Regions from separate parts of the Dactylosporangium salmoneum genome, predicted to be linked through region 3. Evidence: riboswitches for the same ligand, from Rfam matches in the RefSeq annotation. Region 3 holds a riboswitch; each other region holds the start of a gene.
What was found. Region 3 has a riboswitch for cyclic di-AMP ahead of ABD352_RS53395 (C39 family peptidase). Riboswitches for the same ligand answer to the same signal wherever they lie in the genome.

Region 1 (3,335 bases), on a different contig from region 3:
ACCGCTACACGCTGCACGACGCGTCCGGCGCCCCGCTGCCAGGCGAGTTCCGCGACACGATCGAGTACGAGTACGGCAGTCCGGTCGACGTGGTCGTCGATCCGCGCGGCCTGCTCGGGCCACGCCTCGCCGCCGACCTCGACAGCCGGGTGTTCGACGTCATCGCGCTGGTCGGTTTCGCCGGCTTCGCCGCGACGGTCGCCGCCGCAACCGCGGTCGGCCGCCGCGATCCTGACCAACCTGCGCCAGCTCCTCAAGTAAGGCCGTGACCCGATCACAGGAAAGACCGAGCATTGACGGCGCCGATCGTGTGAGGATGCTCGGCATGTCTAGTCGCGCACTGAGCTTCGGAGTGGTGGCGGAAGCATACGAACGGTTCCGGCCGGGGTACCCCGCGGAGCTTTTGGACATGGTGATGCGGTACGCGGATCAGCCGATTCTGACTGCCCTCGAGATTGGCGCCGGGACGGGCAAAGCGACCCGTTTGTTCGCGCAACGGGGGATCGCGGTCACCGCGACCGAGCCCGACGCGGCCATGCTCGCCGAGCTGTGCAAGCACGTGCCGGGGAACGTCAGGACCGTGCAGGCCGCGTTCGAGGACCTGCGGCCGGGCGAACGGCATGGGCTGGTGTACGCGGCAGCGGCGCTGCACTGGACGAGCCCGGAAGGTCGGTGGCCGCGCGTGGCCGCGCTGCTGGAGCCGGGTGGCGTGTTCGCCTCGTTCGGTGGATCGGTCCAGCTGGCCGACCCGGTTGTGCAGGAAGCTGTCCGCGCGGCCCGGGCGCCGTTCTTGCACAGCGACGAGATTCCGTCTCCGGACGGGACGCCTCCGGGACGTGAGATGCAGTGGCCAGGTACGGAGCTGCGACAATCTGCGTGGTTCGCCGATGTTCAGCAGTCCGTGATCGAGCGGCGCTTCACGATGAGTGCTGGCGACTACGTTGGCCATCTCTCGACCATCTCGGCGTATCTCGAATTGCCGGCCTCGGAGCAAGAGGAGGTATATAGCCGGATCAGGCAGGTCCTGCCCGAGACGGTCGAGGTTGCCGCCGACATCACCGCCCATTTCGCGCGTCGGCACCGCGAGCGGTAGTGCCTCGATCGTCACGTCACCGGCTCACGACGTGACGGCGGCGACGACCTGCTCGGCGAGCGACTGCCACTTGGCGTAGGCGTCCGGGTACGCCGACACCTGGACCGTCTGTGCCGCCACGGTCACCGCCATCTGCTCCCAGCCGTTGACCTCGGCGAGTGCGGCGTAGAAGCGCTGTGCGGCCTCCGCCGGGTTCATCAGCTCGGCGACGGTGCCCCAGCTCGGCCGTTGCTGGAACAGCCCGACCGAGTCGTGGTCGCTGCCCACGCCCTCGTTGGGCAGGTTGAGCGACGCGGGAACGTTGGAGTTGGCGAGGTTGTGCAGGTGGCTTTCCTGCAGCGCGGTGGCGATCGCCACGACGTAGGCGCGGCTCGGGAGGCCCTGCTTCTGCCCGGCGCGGATGATCGCGACGGCGTTGTTCATCTCGGCCTGGGTCAGCCCGCCGACCGCGGCGATGACCGCCGGCGCCGGCGCGCGGCTCGGCGGCGCGGTACTGCCCGCCGGTGACGGCTTCGGGGCGGCGCTCGCCGGTGCCGGTACCGATGCCGATGGTTGCTGGCTGGGCACGTCGCCGGTGCGTTGTTCGCTGCGGGAAGCGCGGCGCTCGGCGTCCGCCGCCCGGTCGTACTCGCGCTGCGTCGACGGTTCGGACTGCGCCACGGTCTGTGAGCGGCCGTTGTGCGAGGAGACCAGCAGCAGCGCGCCGATGACGGCGAACGCGATGACGGCGCAGGCCGAGGCCAGGCTGACGTGCCGGCGGACCGCCGAGTGGCGGCCGCGTCGCGCGCGCCGCAGGTGCCGCGGTCCGCCGGTCTTATCGGCCGGCACGGATCCTCCTCATAGCCGGGAAATGGTTGGGTTGCGTGGGGTACTGCACGGAAACCTCGACAGACGTCATCGCCGGCCCGCGCGTCGCGGGGCCGGTACGGAACAAGGGGGCGCACCACCGACCGTCCACTGGGGACGGTGCTGGTCGCGGATCCGTGGCGGGGGCCGGCGTGCGGCCCGGACGGTCAGCCGATGTGGCCGCGTCGCCGGCGTGCCGGGCGGCCGGCGGGGCGCTGTGCCGGGGTATGGTGCGGTTCGAGGGTCTGCATGCGCTGCTCCTTCCGGTGCCGCCTACCGGGTTAGCTGACGGATTCGGGCGGGAGGATCGCCCTACCTTGCGGCACGTGGCCGCGCGGATTCACCCCAGTGGAGCTTGGGTCCCCGGCTCGTTCGAGCACGACTCGGCGGGCCGCCGCGCTGTCACCTGGAACGGTGACAATCAGCGGCGGGCCCCATGACCATAGCCGCTCCGGACACGCAGGTGAACCCCTCGATCGGAACTGCCGAGGTGCTGCTAGCACCCCGGCGACCTGCGACTTTGCGGCGAAAGTGACGCACGTCGACGCGGACGGCGCGGGGCCCGGAGACGTGTGTCCCCGGGCCCCTGGTGCCTGGCTGCGGTCAGCAGGCCCCGTTGTCGGTCCAGACGTTCTGGCTGTTGTTGCCGGGGATGTCACCCTGGGTCCACCACTTGGCGGTCCACTTGTGGCCGTTGTAGGAGGCGGTGGCCCCGCCGCTGTAGGCGGTGCCCGCGCTCCAGGCCGCCGGGCAGTTGCCCGTCGGCGTGGTAGTGGTACCGCCACCGCAGGCACCCTGGTCGGCCCAGACGGCGGCGCTGCCCGGGGTCTCGCCCTGGGTCCACCACTGCGCCTTCCAGGTGTGGCCGTTGTACGACACGACCGCGCCGCCGGTGTACGCCGTGCCCGCGTTCCACGCCGCGGCCGAGCACGTGCCCGTGGAGGGCGACGTGGACGGCGACGACGAAGGCGACTTCGACGGGGACGCCGACGTGGACGGCCCCGTGCTGCCGGTCGGCGTCGGCGACGAGGTCGGGCAGGCCGCGGCGGAGCCGCTCACGTCGGTGACGATCTCGTTGACGAGCACGGCGCTCGGGTCGTTCGACAGCGCGTACACCATCGCGCCGCCCAGGCCCTTGCAGTGCGCGTAGTCGATCTTCGCCTTGATGGACTGCTTCGTCTCGCCGCTGAAGAACTCGGTGCCGTTGTAGAAGTACGACGACAGCGTCACCGGGTCCCAGTAGGTGTACGACGGGTTGTCGACGAACCCGGTGAGCTCCTTGTAGGCGGCGACGCCGGCCTGCTGAGTGAGCGGGCGCGCCGAGGACGGGCCGCTGGCCGTCGAGTACAGGCCGTGGCTGCTGCCGGCGGTCACCCCGGTCCAGCCGCGGTAGTAC
Region 2 (3,335 bases), on a different contig from region 3:
CCGACGCCGCCCGGGCCGCCGGCATCCGCACCGACCGGGTCATGTACGCGGTCTTCATGATCGCCGGCCTGCTCGCCGCGCTGGCCGGCCTGCTCATGACCGGCCGCCTCGGCTCCATCGCCGCCGCACAGGGCGACGGCATGATCTTCAAGGTGTTCGCCGCCGCGGTCATCGGCGGCGTGAGCATGAACGGGGGCAAGGGCACCCTCTTCGGCGCCCTGTGCGGCGTGCTCGTGCTCGGCCTGGTCGAGAACGTGCTCACCCTGGCCGGCGTCTCGGCGCAGTGGATTCAGGCGGTGTACGGCCTGGTCATCCTCGTCGCCCTGGTGCTCGCCCGTCTCACGACGGGCCGCGCCCAGGACTGAGCCGCCCGGCCTCAGCGGTGGCCGGTGCCGTTGCAGCCGGTGCAGCGCACGTAGCCGGTGCCGCCGCAGAAGTGGTGGTTCTGGGGGCGGCCGTCGGCGTCGTAGACGTAGCCGCCGTTGCAGGTGTCCGCCTGCTTGCCGCTGCCGCCGCAGCTGCCGCACAACGGGGGCGGCTGCGGCGGCTGCCACGGCTTCGCCGGCTCCCACGGCTGCGCCGGCGGGGGCTCGGAACCGCCGCCGGAGACGTTCCTGCCGCGGCGGTTGCCGGCCACCACACCGACGACGATCGCCAGGATGATGGGGCAGAGGCACACCAGGCCGCAGCCGAACAGCTGACCGAGCGAGTAGGCGTCCATGGGGTCCTCCCGGCCCGGGCACCGCACGAAGTGGCGTGACGATGATGGCGGCGGCAGGCCCGCGCGGCCATAGACCGTGCGGGCGATGGGGCGCGTCCCCCGTTCAGGTTCAGGTCTTCGTTAAGTCCCTCTTAGATCCCCGCTGGGCGGTTTCGCCGCCCGAGCCTTCCCGTTACGTTGGGTCGTGGCCTGGCCGGCCGTCGTCGCCCAAACCCCGGGTGGCCCGGGCAGGCTCCGCCGAGTCGCGTGCGCGCGAGCCGGGGACCCATCAATCCCCATCGGGGTGAATCCGCGGAACCCGCGGTAGGGCGCGCCTTCTTCTCGCCCGAACCCGTCAGCTAACCCGGTAGGCGGCGGGAAGAAGGAACCTGCTGTGTTCAACGGACGGACGGCGCTGCGCGCCGTGGTGGCCGGGCTGGCGGTGGCGGCGATGGTCGCGCCCGCGTGCGCGGCCCACGCGGACCCGTCACCGGAAGAGATCCAGGCCCAGATCGACAAGGGCAACAAGGAAGTCGAGCTCGTCGTCGAGCAGTACAACAAGGTCAACGGCGATCTCGAGGCGACCCAGGCGGCGATCGCGAAGGCGCAGGCCGACCTGGCGCCGCTGCAGACCAGCATGGACGCGGCCCGGGAGAACGCCGGCCGGGTCGCCGTCGGCGCCTACAAGACCGGCGGCAGCCTCGGCACCTGGTCGCTCATGCTCGGGGCGGCCTCGTCCGACAGCTTCACCGACCGGGTCGGCACCCTCGAGCAGATCTCCCGCAGCCAGCAGCGTGACCTCGACGCGTACAGCGCGGCCAAGGGCGCGGTCGATGCGGAGCAGCGGCGGCTCAACGACCAGCTCGCCGCGCAGAGCCGGCAGAAGACCGAGCTGGAGACCCGGCGCAAGCAGATCGAGGGCGACATCGCCCGGCTCGACCAGATGCAGCGCAAGGCCGAGCAGGCCGCCGCCGCGGCGGCCGCGAAGGCCCAGACGAAGACCACCCCGGCCAACCCGGCACCGAACCCGGGTCCGCCGCCGGCGGTCTCCGGCGCGGCCGGCAAGGCGGTCTCCTACGCGTGGGCCCAGCTGGGCAAGAAGTACGTCTGGGGCACCGCCGGGCCGGACACCTTCGACTGCTCTGGGCTGACCATGATGGCCTGGAAGGCGGCCGGGGTGACGCTGCCGCACAACGCGGCCGAGCAGTACTCCCGGGTCAAGCACATCTCCCGCAGCCAGCTCGCCCCCGGTGACCTGGTGTTCTACAACGGGCTCGGGCACGTCGGCATCTACATCGGCAACAACCAGATCATTCACGCGCCGAACAGCCGGACCGTGGTGAAAGTGGCCCCGATCGACATCGACACGCTCTACGGCTACGGCCGCCCGTAACGCCCCGCACCGCCTCCAGCACGGCCCGTCGCACCCGCGGCGGGCCGTGCTGTGTTGTTCAGCTCTTGACGTCCCACATAAACGGGCGTAAACAAAGCTGAAGCAAAACGAAACGGCGGTGAAACCACATCATGTACGCCGAGGAGCGCCAGCAGGCCATCGTGCGGATCGCCCGCGAGCAGGGGCGGGTCGACGTGGCCGGGCTGGCCGACGAGCTCAATGTCACGTCGGAGACGATCCGGCGCGACCTCACCACCCTCGAACGGGCCGGGGTGCTGCGCCGGGTGCACGGCGGTGCCATCCCGGTCGAGCGCATCGGCTTCGAGCCGGCCCTCGCCGCCCGCGACGCCGTGCTCGTCGAGGAGAAGGAGCGCATCGCCAAGCTCGCGCTCGCCGAGGTGCCCGAGGAGGGCGCCATCATCCTCGACGCCGGCACCACCACCATCAAGCTGGCCCACCTGCTGCCGGCCGACCGGGAACTGACCGTGGTGGTCAACTCCCCGGTGATCGCCACGGTCCTCGGCACCCGCACCAACCTCAACGTGCTGCTGCTCGGCGGGCGGGTGCGGGGCAAGACCCTCGCCACCGTCGACGACTGGTCGCTGCGGCCCCTCGCGGACCTGTACGTCGACGTGGCCTTCCTCGGCACCAACGGCATCTCGGTCGAGCGTGGCCTCACCACCCCTGACCCGGCCGAGGCCGCGGTCAAGCGGGCGATGATCCGCGCCGCCCGGCGCACGGTCCTGCTGGCCGACCACACCAAGCTCGGCAACGACTACCTGTCCCGCTTCGGCGATCTGTCCGACCTGGACCTGTTCGTCACCGACAGCCGCGCCGACACCGACCTCGCCGGCGACATCGAGGCCGCCGGCGTCCGGGTGGTGCGGGCATGATCGTCACCGTCACGCTCAACCCCAGCCTGGACCGGGCCATGGAGGTGGGACGGCTCGCCCGGGGTGAGGTCATCCGGGCCCGCGAGGCCCGCCTCGACCCCGGCGGCAAGGGCGTCAACGTGTCCCGGGCGCTGCTGGCCAACGGCGTGCCGTCGGTCGCGGTCCTGCCGTGCGGCGGGGACGAGGGCGGCCAGCTGGTCCGGCTGCTCGAGGCCGAGGGCGTCGAGGTCCTCGCCGTGCCGATCGGCGGCCGGACCCGCTCCAACCTCACCTTGGCCGAGCCCGACGGCACCGTGACCAAGGTCAACGAGCCCGGGCCGCGGCTCGTGCGGGCCGAGTTCGACGCCGT
Region 3 (3,335 bases):
CCGCCGTGGTGAAGGTCGACGTCTTCGTCACCGGCTTGCCGTCGACCCCGACGGCGGTCACCTTGACCGTGTAGGCGGTGCCGTAGCGCAGGGCGGTGGCCGGCACCCAGGAGCTGCCGTCGTCCCGCGGCGCGCCGGCCACAGGCTGGCCGGCCGGGTCGGTGAGCGCGACATTGGTGATCTTGCCGTCGTTGACCTTCAGCCCGATCTCGGCGCTGATCGGCGACCCGGCGTCGCCGGCGGTCGGGGTGATGGTCAGCCCGACAGGTGTCGGGGGAGCGCTGTTCTTGGCCACCGAGGGTTTCCGGTGCAGGGAACCGTCGCAGGCCGACAGCGCCGGTTGCGCCGCGATCGCGAGCACGAGCAGCGCGGTCGCGGACCGGAACACGCTGTGTCTGTACATGCCGCTCATCGTCGTGCCGGCCCGGGCGAGGCCGGGCCGGCAAACGAATGACAACGGGAAGGATCGGCGACGGCGCTACATCGTGGCGTCGGCGATCGTGTTGGCGAGGCCCTCCCACTTGGCGTACGCGTCGGGGAAGGCGGAGCCCTGGACCATCTGCGCGGCCACGGTGACCGCGTAGTCGCCCCAGCCGGGGATCCTCAGCAGCGCCGCGTAGAAGCGGCGGGCCGACTCCTCCGGGTTCATGAGCTGGTCGATGGAGCCCCAGCTCGGCCGCTGCTGGAACAGCCCGACCGAGTCGTAGTCGTAGCCCACGCCCTCGTTCGGGTGCTGCAGCGACGCCGGCAGGTTGCCGTTGGCCAGGTTGCGCAGGTGGCTCTCCTGCAGCGCGGTGGACAGCGCCACCACGGCCGCGCGCTTGGGCAGCCGCTCCCGCTTGGCCACCGCGACGATGGCCAGCGCGTTGTCCATCTCGGTCTGGCTGAGCCCGCCCACGGGCGCCACCTTGGTGGGCGCGGCGGACGGGGTGGACGTGGTCGAGGGGGTGGACGGGGTGGACTTGGTGGACTTGGGGGACTTGGGGGACTTGGTGGTCGGGGCGGGCCGGCTGGCCGGCGCCCGTTCATGGTTGCGGGAAGCCACCTCCCCCGACTCCCGCGAGGGGTCGGAGCCGGTCACGGCGGCGGGGCGTTCGGCCACCGCGGCGCCCGGGTCGCCGCTCGGGGCGGTCAGCAAGGCCGTCAGCCCGAATGCGGCCACGGCGAACACGGTTGCCGCCGCTGCGCCCCGTCGGGGGTGGGTCAGCAGCGGACGGAGCCGGTCGCGCGCCGCGTCGAGGCGGGCGGGGTCCGGCAGGAGGACACGGAGGCGGGCCACCGAATGGCGGCCAGAGCGAGATCGCAGACGGTGAGGACCGGGTTCGGCCGCGTCACTGGGCTGCGGATTTTCGTCGGCACCGGCGAGCATCCGGCGAGAGTAGGAGCCCCCGGGTGAGGGGGTGATTTTGGGCGTGATAAACGGCGCCCGAGCCGTGTGCGCCCGAGCGCTCTTCGTGCGGGCATCAAGCCCGGGGCATCACGCCCAGTAGCCGTTTCGACGGGGGGTGCAAAGCCCTGTTGAGCGGCGCGAATAGCCTCGCCGGGTCCACCTCGCCGACGTCTTTCACCCACGGTGGGTGACGGCTTGGTGGATCCGCTGAGTCGTGCGCACGCACGAACCGGGGACCCACGTTCTGGGGTGAGTCCGCGTTTGCCGCGGTAGGGCGATCTTCCCGCCCGAACCCGTCAGCTAACCCGGTAAGCGGTACCGGAAGGAGTGGTACCCGTGAGCTACCTCTACAAACCCCGGCACAAACCCGAGCAGAGCGACCCGGCCCCCGGTCGCCGCCGGATCCCCCTCGTGGCCGCCTCGGCCGCGGTCCTCGCCGTCGCGGCGGGCCTCGGCGTCGCCGGCCTGGAGCACGCCTCCTCCACATCCACCACACCGGCCGCCTCGACGGTCCAGGCCGCCGACGCACAGGCGCTGGCCGGTGAGCCCTCCACCGGATCCCCCGGCGCCCACGACACGCCGGCGGCCCCGCAGCAGCAGCGCGACGCGGCCCCGGCGACCACCAAGGCCGCGCCCGCCCCCACCTCCACCTCTGCCTCCACGCACAGCGCCGCCCCGACCCACACCGCTTCCCCCACCCCGACGATCCCGGTCCAGAAAGACTTGACGTACCAGTTCGCCTGGCAGGAGAACTACTACTTCTGCGGCCCGGCCGCGACCCGCATCGCGCTCACGGCCAAGGGCCTGTCCCCGAGCCAGTCGGAGGTCGCCCAGAGCCTGGGCACCACCGTGAACGGCACCAACTCATCGGACGACACCACGCGCGCGCTCAACGCGTACCTGAAGACCGACTTCTACAAGGCCCACTTCATCACCGGCCAGGCGGCCACCCAGGCCGACATCGCCGAGCTGAAGGCGGCGGTCGTCAACGCCGTCTCGCAGGGGTACGCCGTCGTGGCAAACATCGCCGGGACGACCACCGACGACGCCGGGCACAGCCACTCCTACGACGGCGGGCACTACCTCACCATCGTCGGCTACCGCGACAGCGGCCAGACCGTGAAGATCGCGGACCCGGCCGACGCCCAGGGCGTCGGCTCCTACACCGTGTCCATCGCCAACATGGCCAACTGGATCGCCCAGCGCGGTTACTCGGCCTGATCGTTTCATCGCCGCACGGCGTTCGCCGGTTCAGGCCCCCATCGCCCGGGCTCTGCTCGGGACGGCGAAGTTCTGGACCGGCACGCCGCGCAGCGCGAACGCCATGGTCTGCGCCACGGCCGTGTCGACCGAGCTGGAGACGCCGCCGCCCACGTAGTCGTTGGGGTTGTCCGGGTTGACCGCGATGCCGGCCGCGGCGATCTGCGGGGTGAAGCCCACGAAGGTCTCCGTGGCGTTGTACTCCGAGCTGCCCGTCTTGCCCGCCACCGGCCGTCCCGCGAGGATCCCGGAGACGCCCTCGGCGGTGCCGCCGTCGCACTTGCCGTAGACCGAGCCCTTGCTGACCGGGCAGCGGGCGGCGTCGGTCGCGGCCGCGGCCACGTCCGGGTCGACCGCCTGCCGGCACTTCGGGGTGCCGGCGTCCAGCGTCTTGCCGTCGGCGTCCTTGATCGACAGCACCGGCAGCGGCTGGCAGTACACGCCGCCGGCCGCCACCGCCGCGTAGGCGTTGGCCAGGTCCAGCGGGGTGGTCGAGGCGACGCCCAGCGTGAACGAGCCCCACGCGGCCGCGTTGGCCGCCAGCCCCGCGTCATGGTCGTCGCGGAAGACGATGCCCAGCCGCTGCGCCATCTCGATCGCCCGGTCGGCCCCGACCTGCTCTTCCAGCCACACGAAGTACGTGTTCACCGAGCGCCCGAACCCGTTCCACATGGTGCGGTCGCCG
Region 4 (3,335 bases), on a different contig from region 3:
TTCCGGCGTTCTCCACCGCTCGGGGCGCGGCTGGCGGAATATGTCCGGTTATGCGCCGACGCCGATGGTTATGGGCGGTTCTCTGTGCGGTACTTGTTGTGGCCGGGCTCGTGAGCCTGCGGCCCCAGAGCCGCCAGGTGGGCGAGCCCGTACGGCGGCCGCCGTCGCCCGGCCACGCATCGGCCCCCGGTGAGAGCCCGTCACCGTCGCCGTCCCCGAGTCGCGCCCCGATCGCCGTGCGCTACACGTTCGACGGCGGGCTCGGGTCGCTGCATCCCCGGCAGGCCGCGGGCGGGGAACTCGCCATGGTGCCGCACGACGGCGGACTCGCCGTCCGTTTTCCCCCGCGATGTGCGCATTACGGTGCTCCGAGTTGCCCGCGCGCCATCCTGCAGAGCGGGCCCGTCGGGTTCCTCAATCCGGGCCGCGGCGCCTTCACCTATGGGGCCAGCGTGCTCGTCGGGCCCGATGAGACTTCCAAGGGCGCCAATGTCGTGCAGAAAGGGTTCTCGGTCGGTGACAGTCAGTTCAAGCTGCAGGTCGACGGCGAGGCTGGCCGGCCCAGTTGCGTGATTGTCGGCACCGGCTCGGATACCATTTTTGTAGCGCTCGCATCGCGTTCCGTCGCTGACGGACGGTGGCACCGGATCGCGTGTGCGCGCGGTAACGCGCTGCTCACGGTAGCTATGGACGGTGTCGAGGTGGGACGCACCGCAATTCCTTCGTCACTGTCCATTGCGAACGATGATCCGCTGTGTATTGGCGGCAAGGGGACCAGCGCGAACAACGATCAGTTCGTCGGTGTAATCGACGACGTCTACGTCACTCGATTCGCGTGATTTTCGGAACAAATCGGACAGGAATCGTGCACTCCCTTGAACCTGGGAACCCGGCCCCCTTAACGTGAATTCCCGTCGGGGCCGGATGTCCGCGCCAACCAACGGCGCGCCGGCCTGACACCGCCGAGTCGAAGTCGAGCCGGGGACCCACGCGTTCAACCGGGGTGAATCCGCGTCGCGCACCTGAGCGCGCGGTAGGGCGACCTTCCCGCCCGAACCCGTCAGCTAACCCGGTAGGCGGTCAGGGAAGAAGGAGTAGCTCCTCGGTGGAGACCCATCTGAGGTGGACGAAGCGGCCCAATCGCCTGGTACGGCTCCTCGTCGCCACCCTCGGCGGTCTTTCTCTCGCGATCGGCATCACAGGGGGCGCTCACGCGGACCCCACGCCGGGCGAGATCGAAAAGCAGATCGACGACAAGTGGAACCAGATCGAGCCGGTCATCGAGCAGCACAACCAGCTCAAGATCGAGCTCGCCGCCAACCAGACCAAGCAGAAGCAGCTCGAGGCGCAGATCGCGCCGCTGCGGGCCCAGGTCGACGCGGCCTTCGACAAGGTCAGCGCGTTTGCGGTCCTGCAGTACAAGAACGGGCGCTTCTCCAAGCTCGACGCGATGCTTACCACCGGCTCACCGGACACGTTCATCGACCAGATGACGATGCTCAACATGGTGGCCAAGGACGAGCAGGACAAGATCAAGGACGTGCTCGTCGCCAAGCAGCAGTACGACGCCCAGAAGGGCCCGCTCGACGAGCTGGTCGCCAAGCAGGCCGAGCAAGAGGCCGCGATGGCGCAGCAGGAAACCCAGATCAACGCCGACATCAAGAACCTCAACGACATGCGGATCAAGGCCTACGGGTCGTCGGGCGGCACGGGGAACCTGCGGCCGGTCGCCTGCCCGTTCGAGTACACCGGCGGACCGGGCGCCAAGGCGGCCCAGGTGGCGTGCTCGGAGATCGGCAAGAGGTACGTGTGGGCCACCGAGGGCCCGAACACGTTCGACTGCTCGGGGTTGACGCTGTACGCCTGGAAGCAGGCCGGGTACACGCTGCGGCACTACACGCAGTGGCAGTACGACGACACCGCCCGTGTCTCGCGAGCCAACCTGAAGGCCGGCGACCTCGTCTTCTTCTACAAGGACAACCACCACGTCGGGCTCTACGTCGGCGGCGGCTGGATGGTCCACGCACCGAATCCCAGCCAACCGGTGCAGATGAAAAAGATCGATTCAGAGCCGATTTCTGGGTACGGCAGAGTCGCTTAGCGATGGGGCGGGTCCTTCGGGACCCGCCCCTTTCACTGTGCCGGCGCTACTGCGTAGGCCAGGTCTTCCAGTTCTGCCACGAGCGGCTCGGCGTCGGCCCGCGCTGCCCCTGGTACCGCGAGCCGTAGACCGCCGAGCCGTACGGGTGCTCCGACGGCGAGGACAGCCGGAAGATGCACAGCTGGCCGATCTTCATCCCCGGCCACAGGCGGATCGGCAGGTTCGCCACGTTGGACAGCTCCAGCGTCACGTGCCCGGAGAACCCCGGATCGATGAAGCCCGCCGTGGAGTGCGTCAGCAGCCCGAGCCGCCCGAGGCTGGACTTGCCCTCCAGCCGCCCGGCGAGCTGGTCGCCGAGCGTGATCACCTCGAGCGTGGAGGCCAGCACGAACTCGCCGGGGTGCAGCACGAATGGCTCGCCGCCGCCCACCTCGACCATCGAGGTCAGCTCGTCCTGCTGCACGGCGGGGTCGATGTGGGTGTACAGGTGGTTGTTGAAGACCCGGAACCACCGATCGAGCCGCACGTCGATGCTGGACGGCTGCACCAGCGCTTCATCGAACGGGTCGAGGCGAAGCTGGCCGCCCTCGAGCTCCTTGTACAGGTCACGGTCGGATAGCAGCACCCTCTGAGGTTAACGGTGCCGCTTCGTCGGCCGCTTGTGTGGTGGCTTGTAGCGCTTTCTTCAGGACATCTGCCGCTATGTCCAGTTCTTCCCGGGTGTACTGCGAAAAAGCCGCCCGCAGGTGTGCCCCCAGCGGCGCGAAGAACGCGTGCGCCAGCTCCTGCGCAGATGGCCGCATGTGCAGCACGATCCGTCTCCGGTCCGCGGGGTCGGGCCGGCGCTCGATGTGCCCGGCCCGCTCGAGCCGCGCCAGGAGCGCCGTGGTGGCCGCCGGCGAGAGGGACAGCCGCCGGGCCAGCTCCCCGGCCGTGAGCGGCTCGCGCTCCTCCGCCGCCCGCCAGACATGCGCCACGGCGTTCATGTCGGTGCGATGCAGCCCGTGCGCCCGCACGAACACGTCCACGAACCGATCGCCCTCGACGTTGAACTGCCGCAGCAGGACGATCAGCTCTTCGGCTCCGCTCACCGCTTCAGTTTGCCTCTTTCGGGAAATCTGGCAATTCTCGTACACGTGTTCGAGTAGCGTTGACTGCATGGCATCCTGGGCTGACTTCGCCGAGGCCGAGCCGGACCTGGCCGCGGCCATCCACAAGCTCGTCTGCCAGTACG

Region 1: another riboswitch for cyclic di-AMP. It lies ahead of ABD352_RS29805 (hypothetical protein); the one in region 3 lies ahead of ABD352_RS53395 (C39 family peptidase).
Region 2: another riboswitch for cyclic di-AMP. It lies ahead of ABD352_RS41245 (C40 family peptidase); the one in region 3 lies ahead of ABD352_RS53395 (C39 family peptidase).
Region 4: another riboswitch for cyclic di-AMP. It lies ahead of ABD352_RS34545 (C40 family peptidase); the one in region 3 lies ahead of ABD352_RS53395 (C39 family peptidase).

What each region holds. Positions count from the first base shown of each region.
Region 1 covers NZ_BAAARV010000056.1:43,982-47,316, forward strand. The annotation lists gene ABD352_RS29795 (DoxX family protein) at 1-269, shown strand, start outside; gene ABD352_RS29800 (class I SAM-dependent methyltransferase) at 326-1,093, shown strand; gene ABD352_RS29805 (hypothetical protein) at 1,118-1,921, opposite strand; cyclic di-AMP (ydaO/yuaA leader) riboswitch at 2,195-2,338, opposite strand; gene ABD352_RS29810 (glycosyl hydrolase family 18 protein) at 2,543-3,335, opposite strand, start outside.
Region 2 covers NZ_BAAARV010000081.1:101,979-105,313, forward strand. The annotation lists gene ABD352_RS41235 (ABC transporter permease) at 1-365, shown strand, start outside; gene ABD352_RS41240 (hypothetical protein) at 377-721, opposite strand; cyclic di-AMP (ydaO/yuaA leader) riboswitch at 947-1,089, shown strand; gene ABD352_RS41245 (C40 family peptidase) at 1,095-2,093, shown strand; gene ABD352_RS41250 (DeoR/GlpR family DNA-binding transcription regulator) at 2,225-2,986, shown strand; gene pfkB (1-phosphofructokinase) at 2,983-3,335, shown strand, end outside.
Region 3 covers NZ_BAAARV010000132.1:3,999-7,333, reverse strand. The annotation lists gene ABD352_RS53405 (L,D-transpeptidase) at 1-403, opposite strand, end outside; gene ABD352_RS53400 (hypothetical protein) at 479-1,162, opposite strand; cyclic di-AMP (ydaO/yuaA leader) riboswitch at 1,586-1,720, shown strand; gene ABD352_RS53395 (C39 family peptidase) at 1,727-2,611, shown strand; gene ABD352_RS53390 (transglycosylase domain-containing protein) at 2,642-3,335, opposite strand, start outside.
Region 4 covers NZ_BAAARV010000067.1:123,558-126,892, forward strand. The annotation lists gene ABD352_RS34540 (LamG-like jellyroll fold domain-containing protein) at 237-839, shown strand; cyclic di-AMP (ydaO/yuaA leader) riboswitch at 951-1,094, shown strand; gene ABD352_RS34545 (C40 family peptidase) at 1,106-2,101, shown strand; gene dcd (dCTP deaminase) at 2,148-2,726, opposite strand; gene ABD352_RS34555 (MarR family winged helix-turn-helix transcriptional regulator) at 2,707-3,192, opposite strand; gene ABD352_RS34560 (pyridoxamine 5'-phosphate oxidase family protein) at 3,260-3,335, shown strand, end outside.